2 regions of the Amycolatopsis echigonensis genome follow, and region 2 is predicted to be linked to the other one. Evidence: riboswitches for the same ligand, from Rfam matches in the RefSeq annotation. Region 2 holds a riboswitch; the other holds the start of a gene.
The links. Region 2 has a riboswitch for thiamine pyrophosphate ahead of ATK30_RS25825 (thiamine ABC transporter substrate-binding protein). Riboswitches for the same ligand answer to the same signal wherever they lie in the genome.
Positions count from the first base shown of each region.

Region 1: another riboswitch for thiamine pyrophosphate. It lies ahead of thiO (glycine oxidase ThiO); the one in region 2 lies ahead of ATK30_RS25825 (thiamine ABC transporter substrate-binding protein).

Region 1 covers NZ_PJMY01000003.1:3,684,943-3,691,761, forward strand. The annotation lists gene ATK30_RS22415 (threonine ammonia-lyase) at 1-28, opposite strand, end outside; gene ATK30_RS22420 (RodZ family helix-turn-helix domain-containing protein) at 184-1,068, shown strand; gene thiE (thiamine phosphate synthase) at 1,278-1,943, opposite strand; TPP riboswitch at 1,974-2,079, shown strand; gene thiO (glycine oxidase ThiO) at 2,076-3,164, shown strand; gene thiS (sulfur carrier protein ThiS) at 3,164-3,364, shown strand; gene thiG (thiazole synthase) at 3,367-4,119, shown strand; gene ATK30_RS22445 (NAD(P)-dependent alcohol dehydrogenase) at 4,121-5,062, opposite strand; gene ATK30_RS22450 (TetR/AcrR family transcriptional regulator) at 5,120-5,743, shown strand; gene ATK30_RS22455 (MarR family winged helix-turn-helix transcriptional regulator) at 5,887-6,318, shown strand; gene thiD (bifunctional hydroxymethylpyrimidine kinase/phosphomethylpyrimidine kinase) at 6,315-6,819, opposite strand, start outside.
Region 2 covers NZ_PJMY01000003.1:4,370,689-4,377,507, forward strand. The annotation lists gene ATK30_RS25810 (cysteine hydrolase family protein) at 1-124, opposite strand, end outside; gene ATK30_RS25815 (GlxA family transcriptional regulator) at 226-1,203, shown strand; gene ATK30_RS46930 (hypothetical protein) at 1,481-1,603, opposite strand; gene ATK30_RS25820 (4a-hydroxytetrahydrobiopterin dehydratase) at 1,999-2,289, opposite strand; TPP riboswitch at 2,314-2,425, shown strand; gene ATK30_RS25825 (thiamine ABC transporter substrate-binding protein) at 2,457-3,524, shown strand; gene ATK30_RS25830 (ABC transporter permease) at 3,500-5,137, shown strand; gene ATK30_RS25835 (ABC transporter ATP-binding protein) at 5,137-6,141, shown strand; gene ATK30_RS25840 (ABC transporter permease) at 6,151-6,819, opposite strand, start outside.

The DNA of each region.
Region 1 (6,819 bases), 690 kb from region 2:
CGATGTCGGTGATCGTCACGAGCTGCATGGGGCGAGTATGTCAGGAATGTGTGAGCTTTAGTCCATCCATTGTGGACAGTCAACGTGGCGTCCCTCACGCCGGGGCAACGCGGGGAGCGTCTCGGACGACTTAACCGTTGAAGAAACAGAGAACAACGGGCGGGAAACGATCAGAACGGGATCATGAGCGAGGAGCAGAAAGAAGCGCCGGAGAAGAAGGAGAAAAACCTCCGGATGACCTCGGTGCTGGCCTCGGCGCTGGCGGCGGTCACCGCCGCGTTGCTGGGTTCGACGCTGGGGGTCGCGGGAACGGTCATCGGCGCCGGAGTGGCCAGTGTGGTCAGCACGGTCGGCGGTGAGTTGTACCTGCGTTCTCTGCAACGCACTCGCGAGGCAGCGCGAAAGGCGATGGAAACGGCGGCCCGGCGAAGCCGCGGCAGCCTCGCCCCGGTGCGCGTGCCGCTCGGCCATGCGGTTCGTCAGCCCGGCGATACGGTTCGCCAGACCCGCCACAGCGAGCAGGTTCGTGAGCCTGGCCTCAGCCAGCAGGTTCGCCAGCCCGGGCCTGGCGAGGCTCCGACGGTGTATCTCCCTGCTGACTTGGCCAACATGCCTACGGTTCGGTTGTCCGAACTGAAGCCGACTGAACCGGAGAAGGCTGAGACTCTGGGCGAGAAGCTGCGCAAGATGCGGTGGCCGTTGGTTATCGGGTCGAGTGCCGTTGCCTTTGTCGCCGCGTTGGTGGTCTTGCTCGGCTTGGATTGGTCGACTCAGGGCAGCGTGTCTACGGGGTTGATTCCTCGGCAGCCGGATACCAGCCAGCATCAGGATCAACGCCGGGACGACACGCCTAGCACTGCGCCGCAGACTCCGTCGTCTGGGGAGTCGAGGCAGAACACCCCGACGTCGGTGCCGAGTACTACGCAGTCCGCTCCGCCGTCTTCGCAGGCTACGCAGCAGCCGACGCGTACGCCGTCCTCGTCTGCGACTCCGACGACTAGTTCGCAGGTGCCTAGTGCTAGTCAGACGCCTACTGCGCCTGCGGTTCCGTCTAATGCGGGGCAGTAGTTCGGCTCGTCGCCTGGCGGCGACATTGCGGGTGGATGGTGCGGTGGGGCACCCCGAAGCCTGAGTGTGCTGACGGTTCGGGGGTGCTTGTCAAGGCGGGAAAGATGCCTTGACAAGCACCCCCGAACCGCAGGGAGGCTTCGTATCGGGGTGCGGGGGTGGTGTGGGTGCCTCGATTGTGGGTGCGTTGGTGGCGGTTTTGTTGGGGGTTAGGGGAGCTGTGATTTTAGTGTTTCTGCGGCGGCTTTTGGATCTTCTGCTTCGGTGATGGCCCTGACCACGACGATGCGGGAGGCGCCTGCGTCCAGGACTTCTGGCAGGCGGGTCTCGTCGATTCCGCCGATCGCGAACCAGGGTCGGGTCGTGCCGATCGCTGCGGTTGAGCGGACTAGGCCCAGGCCGGGGGCGGAGCGGCCGGGTTTGGTGGGCGTCGGCCAGCAGGGGCCGGTGCAGAAGTAGTCCACTCCGTCTTCGACCGCGGCTGCCGCTGCTTGCTCCTCCGAATGGGTGGACCGGCCGATCACCACGTCGTCGCCCAGGACTCGGCGCGCGAGCGATACCGGAATGTCGTCCTGGCCCAGGTGCAGGACATCAGCTCCGACGGCCAGCGCCACATCCGCCCGGTCGTTGACCGAGAGCAACGCTCCATGCTGCGCGCAGGCCTCCGCCAGGACCTCTAGCGCCGCGATCTCCTGCTTGGCCTCCAGCGGCGCGCCGCCGGTCTTGTCCCGCAGCTGCACGATGTCCACGCCACCGGCCAGTGCGGCGTCGGCGAACTCGGCGAGGTCTCCGCGGGAGGCACGGGCGTCGGTGCACAAGTACAGCCGAGCGTCGGCTAGCCGGGCGCGAATCTGGTCTCCGGTCAAGGCAGGCATGGCGGTGACGTTACCCGCGCGCTACGGTGTGGGGGTCCGCACGGGAGCCCGAGGCACGGGCTGAGAGGGAGCTGCCGCTCCGACCGTGGAACCTGATCCGGGTCATGCCGGCGCAGGGAGCGTGATTCCACTGTGAACACCAGCACCACAACCGTCACTGTCGTCGGCGGCGGCGTCATCGGGCTGTCCGCGGCCTGGCGCGCGGCCGCCCGAGGATGGCGCGTCACGGTCGTCGACCCGGATCCGGTGCGCGGCGGCGCGTCCTGGCTGGCCGGCGGGATGCTCGCGCCGGTCACCGAGGCGTGGCCGGGCGAGGAAGCCGTGCTCAGCCTGGGGGAAGCGTCGCTGCGGCGCTGGCCGGGCTTCGCGCGGGACCTCGCCGCCGAAGGCACCGATCCCGGGCTGGCCGAGCACGGCACGATCGTCGTAGGGTTCGACAGCGCCGACGCCGGGCACCTCGACATCCTCGCCGAGTACCTGCGTTCGCTCGATCGCGACGTCGAGACGCTCACCGGCCGCGAGGCGAAGCGGCTCGCGCCAGGCCTCGGCGCGGTCCGCAGCGGCCTGCACGTGCCGGGCGATTTGGCGGTGGACAACCGGAAACTGCTCACAGCGCTGAGCGAAGCGGCTACGAAGCGTGGGGTTGAGTTCCGTCGCGAACGGCTGCAGAGCCTCTCTGAGGTGTCCGGTCCGGTGATCCTCGCTGCCGGAGCGTGGACCGGCCAGCTGCATCCGTCGCTGGAGCACGCCGTACGCCCGCTGAAGGGCGAAATCCTGCGGCTGCGTCCGCGTCGCGGCTGTCTGCCTCCTCCGCCGTACACAGTGCGCGCGATGGTCGAAGGACGGCCGATCTATCTGGTACCGCGAGAAGACGGCGAACTGGTTCTTGGCGCGACGCAGTACGAGGCCGGTTTCGACCAGGCTGTCACCGCGCGCGGCGTACGCGAGCTGCTGGAAGGCGCGGAACGGATCCTGCCCGGCATCACGGAGTACGAGCTGGTGGAAGTCGCCGCCGGACTGCGGGCCGCGAGCCGCGACGCTTTGCCGTACATCGGCGAAGTGAGCGAAGGCGTGTACGCGGCGACAGGACACCACCGCAACGGTTTGCTGATGGCACCCGCGACTGCGGACGCCGTGGTCGCGTGGCTGGCCGGCGAAGCCCCGCCCCCGGAGGTCGCCGCGGCGACGCCGGCCCGTCTGGTCGAGAAGGAGCGAGTCTGATGGAGATCAAGGTCAACGGCGAATGGCGGGAATTCCCCGACGACAGCACCGTTTCCGCGGTCTTGGACGCGCTGGGAGCGGAACGCCGCGGCGTGGCCGTCGCGGTCAACGGCGAGGTCGTGCGGCGTGGCGAATGGGAAGAGGCGGTCGTGCCGAAGGGCGCGCAGCTCGAAGTGCTGACTGCGGTTCAAGGAGGTTGAGCATGGACGACCTGATCATCGGCGAACACAAGCTGTCGTCGCGATTGATCATCGGCACCGGTGGCGCGGCGAATCTCGAAGTGCTGGAACGAGCGCTGGTCGCGTCGGGCACCCAGCTCACCACCGTGGCGATGCGCCGCGCCGACGCCGAGGGCGGCTCCGGCGTGCTGGAGTTGCTGCGGCGCTTGGACATCGAGCTGCTGCCCAACACCGCGGGCTGCCGGACGGCGGCCGAAGCCGTGCTCACCGCCCAGCTGGCCCGCGAGGCGCTGGAAACGAACCTGATCAAACTCGAAGTCCACGCCGACGACCGCACCCTGCTGCCCGATCCGCTGGAAACCCTCGAAGCAGCCGAACGCCTGGTGGCGGACGGGTTCACGGTGTTCGCCTACACCAACGACGACCCGGTGCTCGCCCTCCGCCTGGAGGAGGCGGGCTGCGCCGCGGTGATGCCGCTCGGCGCCCCGATCGGCACCGGGCTGGGCATCCGGAACCCGCACAACATCGAGCTGATCGTCTCGCGCGCGTCGGTGCCGATCGTGCTGGACGCGGGGATCGGCACGGCGTCGGACGCCACGCTGGCGATGGAACTCGGCTGCTCCGCGGTGCTGCTGTCGACCGCGGTGACCCGGGCGGCGGATCCGGAACGGATGGCGCTGGCGATGCGGAGCGCGGTGGAAGCCGGGTACCTGGCACGCGGCGCGGGACGGGTACCGCAGCGGTTTTGGGCGCAGGCGTCGAGTCCGCCTCGCTGAATTACACCTCGACGACGATTTTGCCGCGCACACCGCCGCTTTCGAGCGCGCGGTGCGCGTCGGCAATGTCTGCCAGCGGAAACGCTTGATCCACCAACGGCCGCACCAACCCGGCAGTGACCCATCGGCTCAGATCAGCGAGCAGATCGGCCTTGGGGTTCCCGCTGAAAGCCCGTACCCAGCGGGCAGGCCGCAGCGAGTTCGCCGCGACGTAGCCGAGCGTGCGGGCCGGATGGGCGAGGTCGAACGCGATCGCGACCATCCGTCCGCGCGGGGTCAGCAGCCGCTGGAACGTGTCGAGGTCGCGGCCGACCGTGTCGAGGATGACGTCGAACTTCCCGAGGACGCCCGGATCGCGGTAGTCGAGCGCGACGTCCGCGCCGAGTTCCCTTGCCAGCTCCAGGTTCTTGGCGCTGGCCAGCCCGGTCACGTGCGCGCCCATCGCCTTGCCGAGCTGGGTGGCTACGAAACCGACCCCGCCGGTCGCGCCGCGGATCAACAGGCGTTCACCGGGCATGAGATGGGCTTTGTCGCGCAGCGCGGTAATCGCGGTGATGCCCGCCAGAAGCGACGCCGCCTGCGCGGGATCGAGCCCGGCCGGCACGTGGTCCAGCCGATCGGCGGCCATCGCGTAGTACTCAGCGGCGGTGCCCATCCGTCGCCCGCCGCCCCAGACGAGGTCGCCGACGGCGAACCTGCTCGTCCCGGGCTCGACTACCTCGCCTACCAGGTCCACGCCGATCCGCTTGGGGAAACGCTTGCCGCTGAACGGAAGCAGCTTCCCCGACCGCATGGCGAGTTCGCCGCCGTTGACCGACAGCGCGCGCACCCGGACGAGCACTTCGCCCGGGCCCGGCACCGGCGTCGGAACGGTGGTCTCGCGCAGGACTTCCGGCGGTCCGTAGCGGTCGTAGGTGATGGCTCGCATCGAAGTGGAAGGCATGTTCCACTTCTAGCACGGAAAGTGGAAAGGGTCTTCCGGTTCGCGTAAAGTGAGAGAGTGCCGGAAAAATCCACTCGGTTGCGCACTGACGCCGCCCACAATCGCGCGCGCATCCTCGAGGTCGCTGAGCGCACCTTCGAGACCGAGGGCCTGGACGTGTCGATGAGCGAGCTGGCGCGCCGCGCTGGCCTCGGCGTCGCGACGGTGTACCGCCATTTCCCGACGAAAGCCGACCTGGTCGCCGAAGCCTTCGCGGAGCCGATGGCCGAATGCGCGGGCATGCTCGACGAGGCGCTCGCCGACCCCGATCCGTGGCGCGGGTTCTGCCGGGTGATCGAGGAGGTCTGCGCGATGCAGGCGCGCAACCACGGTTTCTCCGCCGCGATCGTGACCGCGCTGCCGGATCAGGCCGCTTTCGCGGAGCTGCGGGACCGGGCGTTGCGGGGGTTCGCCGAGTTGATCCGCCGGGCGAAAGAAGCCGGTGCGCTGCGGGCTGACTTCGCGGTTTCCGACCTGTCGCTGGTCTTGCTGGCGAACGGCGGACTGCGGTCGGGCGCGGGAGCCGCGACGCCGGCGGCGTCGCGTCGGCTCGCGGGATACCTGCTGCAGTCGTTCCGGGCGGACGCCGCCGCGCCGCTGCCGCCGCCCGCGGAACTTCCGCTCGACGTGTCGGTGCTCTGAACGGGCGGGCAAGCTGCACAAATACCCAGGTTATGGTGATTTCGCCCGCGCTTGACACGGATTGTGCACGGGAACGCCGTATGGTTGACGGCACCCTTTCCGGCGCACCCAGCGGCGGGCACCAGCGTCAGAAGGAGCCGATCGTGACTCTTTCCTCGGTCCAGGACGTATCGGGCCGGTTGTACCTAGCGGTGGGACGGCTCTCGCGGTCGCTGCGCCAGGCGGGCGTGCCTGGGCCGGGCCACGGGTCGATCTCCGCGCTGGCCACCCTGGTCCACTTCGGCGAGCTGCGGCTGGGCGACCTCGCCGCGAAGGAAGGCGTCGCGGCGGCCACGATGTCGCGGATCGTGGCCACGCTGGTCGAGGCCGGCTACGTCACGCGCGAGTCCGACCCGCTCGACCGGCGCGCGTGGCTCGCCCGCGCCACCGAGGAAGGCGAACGCCTCGTCTCCGGCGTGCGCTCCACTCGCGTGCAGGAGCTCAACCGCCGCCTCGACCGGCTCACGCCCGAGGCACGCGAGTCGATCATTTCCGCGCTGCCCGCGCTGGAAGCCCTGATCTCCGACGAGGGTTAGCGCTCTTCCGGGGCCAGCCGCCAGAACGCCGACACCGGGCCGACCTTCGCGCCCATCGGGTACGAGTGCTCGACGGCCTGCGAGACGAACCACTTGCCGTAGCGCGCCGCTTCGACCACCGGCATGCCCTTGGCCAGCCCCGCGGTCAGCGCGGACGCCATGGTGTCGCCGGCCCCGTGCGTGTGCGGCGTCTGCCAGCGCGGGCCGGGCAGCTCCACGAAGGTCGAACCGTCGAAAAGCAGGTCGACGCACTCCGGGTCGGACTGCAGGTGGCCGCTCTTCACGAGCACGTACTTCGGGCCGAGCTGGTGCAGCACGACAGCCGCGGTGTGCATGCCTTCGCGGTCGGTCACGGTCATGCCGGTAAGCAGCCGCACCTCGTCCAGGTTCGGCGTGAGCACGGTGGCGCGCGGCAGGAGCTCGTCGCGCAACGCGGCGAGGCCGTTGTCGTCGAACAGAGACTGACCGGTCATCGCCGCGGCCACCGGGTCGACCACGAAC
Region 2 (6,819 bases):
CTTCCAGCTCCATCACGCCGCGGGTGTAGGTGTTCTGGTAGTCGACCAGGATCAGCGTCGCGTCGGCCAGCGTCGCCGGGGTCTGGTCGAGACCGCTTAGCTCCCGCAGCGTTTTCCTTGCCATAGTGGGGTTTCCTCTCGTTTCCGTTCCGCACGACCGACGCTAGACTCGGCGTCGGATGTCGGCAATGACATGCGAAGCGCAGAAACCGACATGGGAGTGCGATGAAGAGGCTGCTGGTCGTCGTCCTGTTCGACCAGATCGACCTGCTCGACGTGACCGGTCCCGCTGAGGTGTTTTCCTTGCTCCAGCGGGAAATGAGCCGTCCGACCGGCTACGAGGTGGTGCTCGCGGCGGAGACGCTGGAGCCGGTGACCACCTCGGCCGGGGTGCGCGTCGTGCCGGACGTGACCTTCGCGGAGCTGTCCCGGAAGGCGATCGACACCCTGATCGTGCCCGGCGCGGTGACCACCAGGGAGAACGGGAAGGTCATCGCCCGATGCGACCCAGCGGTGGTCGAGGAGGTCCGTCGCCTGGCCGCGCGGACGCGCCGGGTGGCGTCCGTCTGCGTCGGCGCGCACATCCTCGCGGCGGCGGGGCTGCTCGACGGCAAACGCGCCACTACGCACTGGTCGACCGCCCGGCAGCTTGCCGCGGAGCATCCAGAGGTGACCGTCGACGCGGACCCGATTTTCATCCGCGACGGTTCCGTGTGGACCGGTGCCGGGCTGAGTGCTTGCCTCGATCTCGCGCTGGCCTTGGTGGCCGACGATTTCGGCCCGAAATTGGCTTCGCGGGTGGCTCGTCAGCTGGTGATGTTCCTGCGGCGGCCGGGCGGGCAGAGCCAGTTCAGCGTGTCACTGGAGCCCGCGTCCGCGACCCGGCGGGTGGACGAGCTGCGGCAGTACATCGCGGCTCATCTGGCCGATCCGCTGACGGTGTCCGATCTCGCCGCGCATGCGCACGTGACGGATCGGCAGATCACGCGGGTGTTCAAGGCGGAGTTGGGGATGACGCCCGCCGCCTACGTCGAGCACGCGCGGGTCGAGGCGGCGCGGCACCGGCTGGAGACGACTGACGAGACGTTGTCACGGATTGCCGGGGTGTGCGGATTCGGCACTGTTTCGACGCTGAACCGGTCTTTTCGGCGGACTCTGAACACGACGCCTAATGAATACCGAGAGCGGTTCCGGATCGGTTAGTGGCAGCGGAATATTCCTTGCCACGGCCGCGCCGCCCTGGAGGTATCGCGACGACGTGCTGAGTTACACCTGCCACCTGGCGGCCTTGATGGCGGACGGCACCGATCTCAGCCAGGTCGAGGAAGTGCGCGCGCCGTCGGGCAGGACGCTCCCGTCGGCTCCGTGGCGTTCATGATCGCCTTCGCGGCGACCGTCGTGGTGCAGCTGAGGAAGGCCCGGCGGCGCAAGATCGCGGCGCTTCCGAAACCGACAGCTCGCCTCGTGAAGGGGCGACGCTTCAGGTGGCGGTGAACCCCGAGAACCCGGCCGAATCAGTCCCCGAGGGGACGACCGGGTCCGGGGTGATCGGCTGCGCGTCGATCGCGATCGGGATCATCGGGATCGCCATGTTCTGGTTCATCCGGATGTTCCCGCTGCCGTAACGGCTCAGCCGAGCAGGCCGAGCACCACCATCGACAGGAGGACGACGGTGGGCGCGAACACCGCGACCCAGGTGCGCTGTGCGGCGGTGAGCTGGGCGGATGTGCTGTTCATGGCGGGTCCTAGCGGGGCGAGTGCCGATGATTACCGCTGGGTTAGCGCCTTGATCTAGCTCACCGTTACCGCTTGTGATCAAGGTCACGGCGGTTGCGCGCGGTGTGCCACAGCACCCCGCCCGCGGCGGCCACCATCAGGCCGAACGAACCCATTCCCACCACGAGTGCCTGGACCATGCTGGCCTCCTTTCGTCGCGTCTGTTCGGAAGACGCGCGAAGGGGCCGTTCATGGTGCCAGGGTTGCCGACGTCACACCTGGTCAGCGGGCCGCCACGACCTCGTCGATCTGCTTGGCCAGTGCGAAATCGCGTTCGGTCAGGCCGCCTTCGGAGTGGGTGCTGAGGCGGAAGGTCAGGGTGCGCCAGCGGATGTCGATGTCGGGATGGTGGCCGGCCTCCTCGGCCAGTTCGGCCACCCGGTCCACCACCTCGATCGCCGCCGGGAAGGACGGGAGTTCGGTCGTCCGCACGATGGTGTCGCCCTCGCGCCGCCACTCCGGAACGGTGCCGAGGGCCTTCTCCACTGCCGAGTCGTTCAATAGCTGAGTCATCCCTCCATGGTGTCGGCTACGCTGCGGCATTGCCACGGGAGTCCGGTACGCCGGGCTGAGAGGCGGGCCGTCAACCCGCGACCGTTCGCACCTGGATCCGGATCATGCCGGCGTAGGGAGGCCGTATCGCTCTCCCTTATCCGGCGCAGTGCAGGAGGGGAAGAATGATGTCGCGGACCGTCCGCACGGTGGTGGGCCTCGCCACGGTCTCGGTGCTCGCCAGCGCCTGCTCGCTGTCCGGCGGCGACTCCGGCGGGTCGTCCGCGAGCTCGGACCAGCAGACGCCGACCGTCACGCTGGTCACGCACGATTCGTTCGCTGCCCCGCAGGACGTGCTCGACGCCTTCCAGCGCCAGTCCGGGATCAAGCTCAAGATCCTCAAATCCGGCGACGCCGGCGCGCTCACGAACAAGCTCGTCCTCACCAAGGGCAGCCCGATCGGCGACGTCGCGTACGGCGTCGACAACACCTTCGCCTCGCGTGCGCTCAACGAGGGCGTCTTCCAGCCCTACACGAGCCCCGAGGCCGACCGCGGCCCGCAGCGCTACTCCGTGGACCCGCAGCACCGGCTGTCGGCGGTCGACCTCGGCGACGTCTGCGTGAACATCGACCCGGCGTACTTCGCGAGCAAGGGCCTCCCGGAGCCGAAGAGCTACGACGACCTCGCCGACCCCAAGTACAAGGACCTGACCGTCGCGGAGAGCCCGGCCACCGCGTCGCCGGGGCTGGCCTTCCTGCTCGGCACGGTCGCGAAGTACGGCGAGGACGGCTGGAAGGGCTACTGGCAGAAGCTGAAGGACAACGGCCTCAAGACCGTCAGCGGCTGGGAGGAGGCCTACACCAAGGACTTCTCCGGCTCGTCGGGCAAGGGCCCGCGGCCGATCGTCGTGTCCTACGCCTCGTCGCCGGCCGCGGAGGTCGGCGAGGACGGCAAGCCGCGGACCAAGGCGCTGCTCGACACGTGTTTCCGCCAGGTCGAGTACGCAGGGGTGCTCACTAACAGCAAGCAGATCCCGCAGGCGCAGAAGGTCGTCGACTTCCTGTTGTCGCAGCAGTTCCAGACCACCGTCGCGGCGAACATGTACGTCTACCCGGCACGCCAGGGCGTCGAACTGCCCGCCGGCTGGGCCACCGCGGCTCCGCTGCCGCAGGCGCCGGCCACCATGCCCGCGGACAAGGTGCAGGCAGGCCGGGAGAAGTGGATCGGGGAATGGCGCTCGCTCATGGGCGCGTGATCCCCGCGCGCACTATCGGGCTCACGCTGCTCGGCCTGCTGCCGGTCGCGTTCCTGGTGGTGTTCTTCGCCTGGCCGGTCGTCGCGATCGTCGGCCGGGGGTTTTCCGCGGGCGGCGTCGACACCGTGCTCGGCGACCCGCAGACGTGGCGGCTCGCCGGATTCACGCTGGCCAGCGCGGCCGCGTCGACCGTGGTCGCGGTGCTCGCCGGGCTGCCGGTCGCGTATCTGCTGGCGAGGGTCCGGCTGCCCGGGGTCGGATTGGCGCGGACGATCGTGCTGGTGCCGTTCGTGCTGCCGACCGTCGTCGTCGGCCTGGCTTTCCGGGCGATCTGGCCGGACGGCGGCGTGCTGCCGCTCGTCCTGGCCAACGCGTTTTTCAACGTCGCGGTCGTTGCGCGCACGGTCGCCGGGCTGTGGACGCACCTCGATCCGCGAGCGACCGAGGCCGCGCGGGCACTCGGTGCCTCGCCGTGGCGGGCGTTCCGGTCGGTGACGTTGCCCGCGCTCGGCCCGGCTGTCGCGTCTGCCGCCGCGGTGGTGTTTTTGTTCTGCGCCACCAGTTTCGGTGTGGTGTTGATCCTCGGCGGCGGGACTTACCGGACGCTCGAAACCGAGATTTACCTCCGGACGGTCGACCTGCTCGACCTCTCCGGCGCGGCTGCGTTGTCGTTGATCCAGTTCGCGGCCGTCGTCGCCGCGCTGGTGCTGGGGGCGATGGCGCGCCGGAAGCGGGAGAACGCGGTGAAGCTGCGGTCCGCGCAGGTGACCGCACGTCGGCCGCGCGGCGGGGAGTGGTGGACGGTCGGTGCCGCGGTCGTGGTGCTCGGTCTGCTGCTGACGCCGATCGTCTCGCTGCTCGTCGAGTCGGTGTCCGGTTCGGACGGATGGAGTCTCGCCGGATACCGGGCGCTGAACACCGTCGGGCAGAACGGCGCGCTGCAGGTATCCGGCTGGATCGCGGCACAGAATTCGCTCGCCGCGGCCACCGACGCGACGCTCCTGGCGATGGCCGTCGGGCTGGTCGCCAGCGTCGTGCTCGTGGCGCTTCGCCGTTCGCCGGGCGGGCTCGCGCGCGGGATGGGCGAGACCATGGACATCGCGTTGATGCTGCCGTTGGGCGTCTCCGCGGTGACCGTCGGCTTCGGTTATCTCGTGACGCTCGACGCGCTGCCCGGCGACCTGCGCACGTCGCCGCTGCTCGTGCCGTTCGCGCAAGCGCTGGTGATCATGCCGCTGGCGGTGCGGATGATCCTGCCGGTGCTGCGCGCGGTCGACGTCCGGTTGCGCCAAGCCGCGGCGACGCTCGGCGCGAGCCCGCTGCGAGTGTGGCGGGAGATCGACTTCCCGCTGGTCGCGCGGTCGGTGGTGGCCGCGGCGGGCTTCGGGTATGTCGTCGCGCTCGGCGAGTTCGGCGCGACCAGCTTCCTCGCCCGGCCGGACGCGCCGACGCTCCCGGTGGCCGTCGCGACGCTGATCAGCCGGCCGGGGGAACTGAACAACGAGATGGCGTACGCCTCGTGCGCCCTGCTCATGGTGGTGACTGTGGCGGCGGTGGCGCTGATCGACCGGTTCGGTTCGGTCCGCGGCCGCAGTACGGTCGGGGAGTTCTGATGGCACTGACGGTACGGGACCTGACTGTCCACTATGGATCGTTCGCCGCGGTCCGCGACGCGAAGCTGGACATCGCCGACGGCGAGGTGCTGGCGTTGCTGGGCCCGTCCGGGTCGGGCAAGTCGACGTTGCTGCGCGCGATCACCGGGCTGGAGCCGGTGTCGTCCGGTTCGGTGTCCTGGGACGGCGCCGATCTCGCCGCGGTGCCGGTGCACAAGCGCGAATTCGGTCTGGTGTTCCAGGACGGACAGCTGTTTCCGCACCGCGACGTTGCCGCGAACATCGCGTTCGGTCTGCGGATGCACGGCGTGCCTCGCGAACGGCACGCGGCGCGCGTCGAGGAACTGCTGAAGCTGGTCGGCTTGGAAGGATACGAACGGCGACGGGTGACCGAACTGTCCGGCGGCCAGGCGCAGCGGGTCGCGCTCGCTCGCGCGCTGGCTCCGGAACCGCGTTTGCTGCTGCTGGACGAGCCACTGTCCGGATTGGACGCTGGACTGCGCGAGCAGCTGGCGATCGATCTGGCGGATCTGTTGCGGCGCAGCAAGATCACCGCGCTGCTGGTGACGCACGATCAAGAGGAAGCGTTCACGCTCGCCGATCGCGTGGCGGTGCTCGACGCCGGGGAAATCCGGCAGGAGGGCGCGGTCCGGTCGGTGTGGAACAGGCCGGTGGACGACACCGTGGCGCGCTTCCTCGGCGTCACTACGTTCCTGGACGGCACCGCGGTCGAGGGCGTGGTGCGGACCGAGCTGGGCACCGTTGAGCTGGAAGTGGACGACGGCCCCGTCCGGCTCGGCTTGCGCCCGCACGGCTTGAAGGTCTCCGCCGAGGGCGTGCCAGGCGAAGTGACCGCGGCGGTGCACCGGCGGGAGCATTTGCGGCTGGTCGTCCGGTGCGGCGAGTCCACTGTGGACGCGATCGCCCCGGCCGGAGCGGACTTCCGGGCGGGCGACCCCGTCCGGCTCGAGCCGGATCCGGACGGGATCGCCGTGGTGGGCTGAACCCCCAGGTCAGCCGTCCCGGGTGGCGAGGCGCCCGTAGGCGAGCGATAGCCCGACCACGATGTAGCAGAGCGCGCGGACCGCGCCCTCGCCGATCATCGACAGCGACATCGGATCCTGCAGGACCGACGCCGGGGCCAGCGTCCAGTTTTGCGTGAGCAGGAACGGGTGCAGCCACTTCAGCGAGTCGAGGAAGCCGAGGATGGTGAACACGATGTTCGCGGCCAGCACCGAGGCGACCACGAGCATCGGATGCTCGGTCCAGCTCGACACCGCCAGCGCGATCGCGCCGACCGCCCACAGCTGCAGCACGATCCAGCCGCCGACGAGCAGGATCCGCAGCAGCGCCTCGCCGAGCGACAGCGTGGTGCCCGACAGGGTGAACAGCGAATCCGTGCCGTTGATGATCAACCCGGTGGCCACGCCGGTCACGCACATCGCGAGCACCGCGACCACGGACACCGTCGCCACGCCGAACGCCTTGACCGCCAGCAGTCGTCCCCGGCTGACCGGCGCGATGAGCCAGCCGCGGAGCGTGCCGTGCGCGGCCTCACCGGCGATCGCGTCCGCTCCCGCCATCGCGGAAGCGAGCGGCAGCAGCAGCGTCAGCGTCATGACCATCGCGGCGATCGGCAGCACGAACGCGTTGTTGACCGCCGACACCAGCAGCGCGCCGCC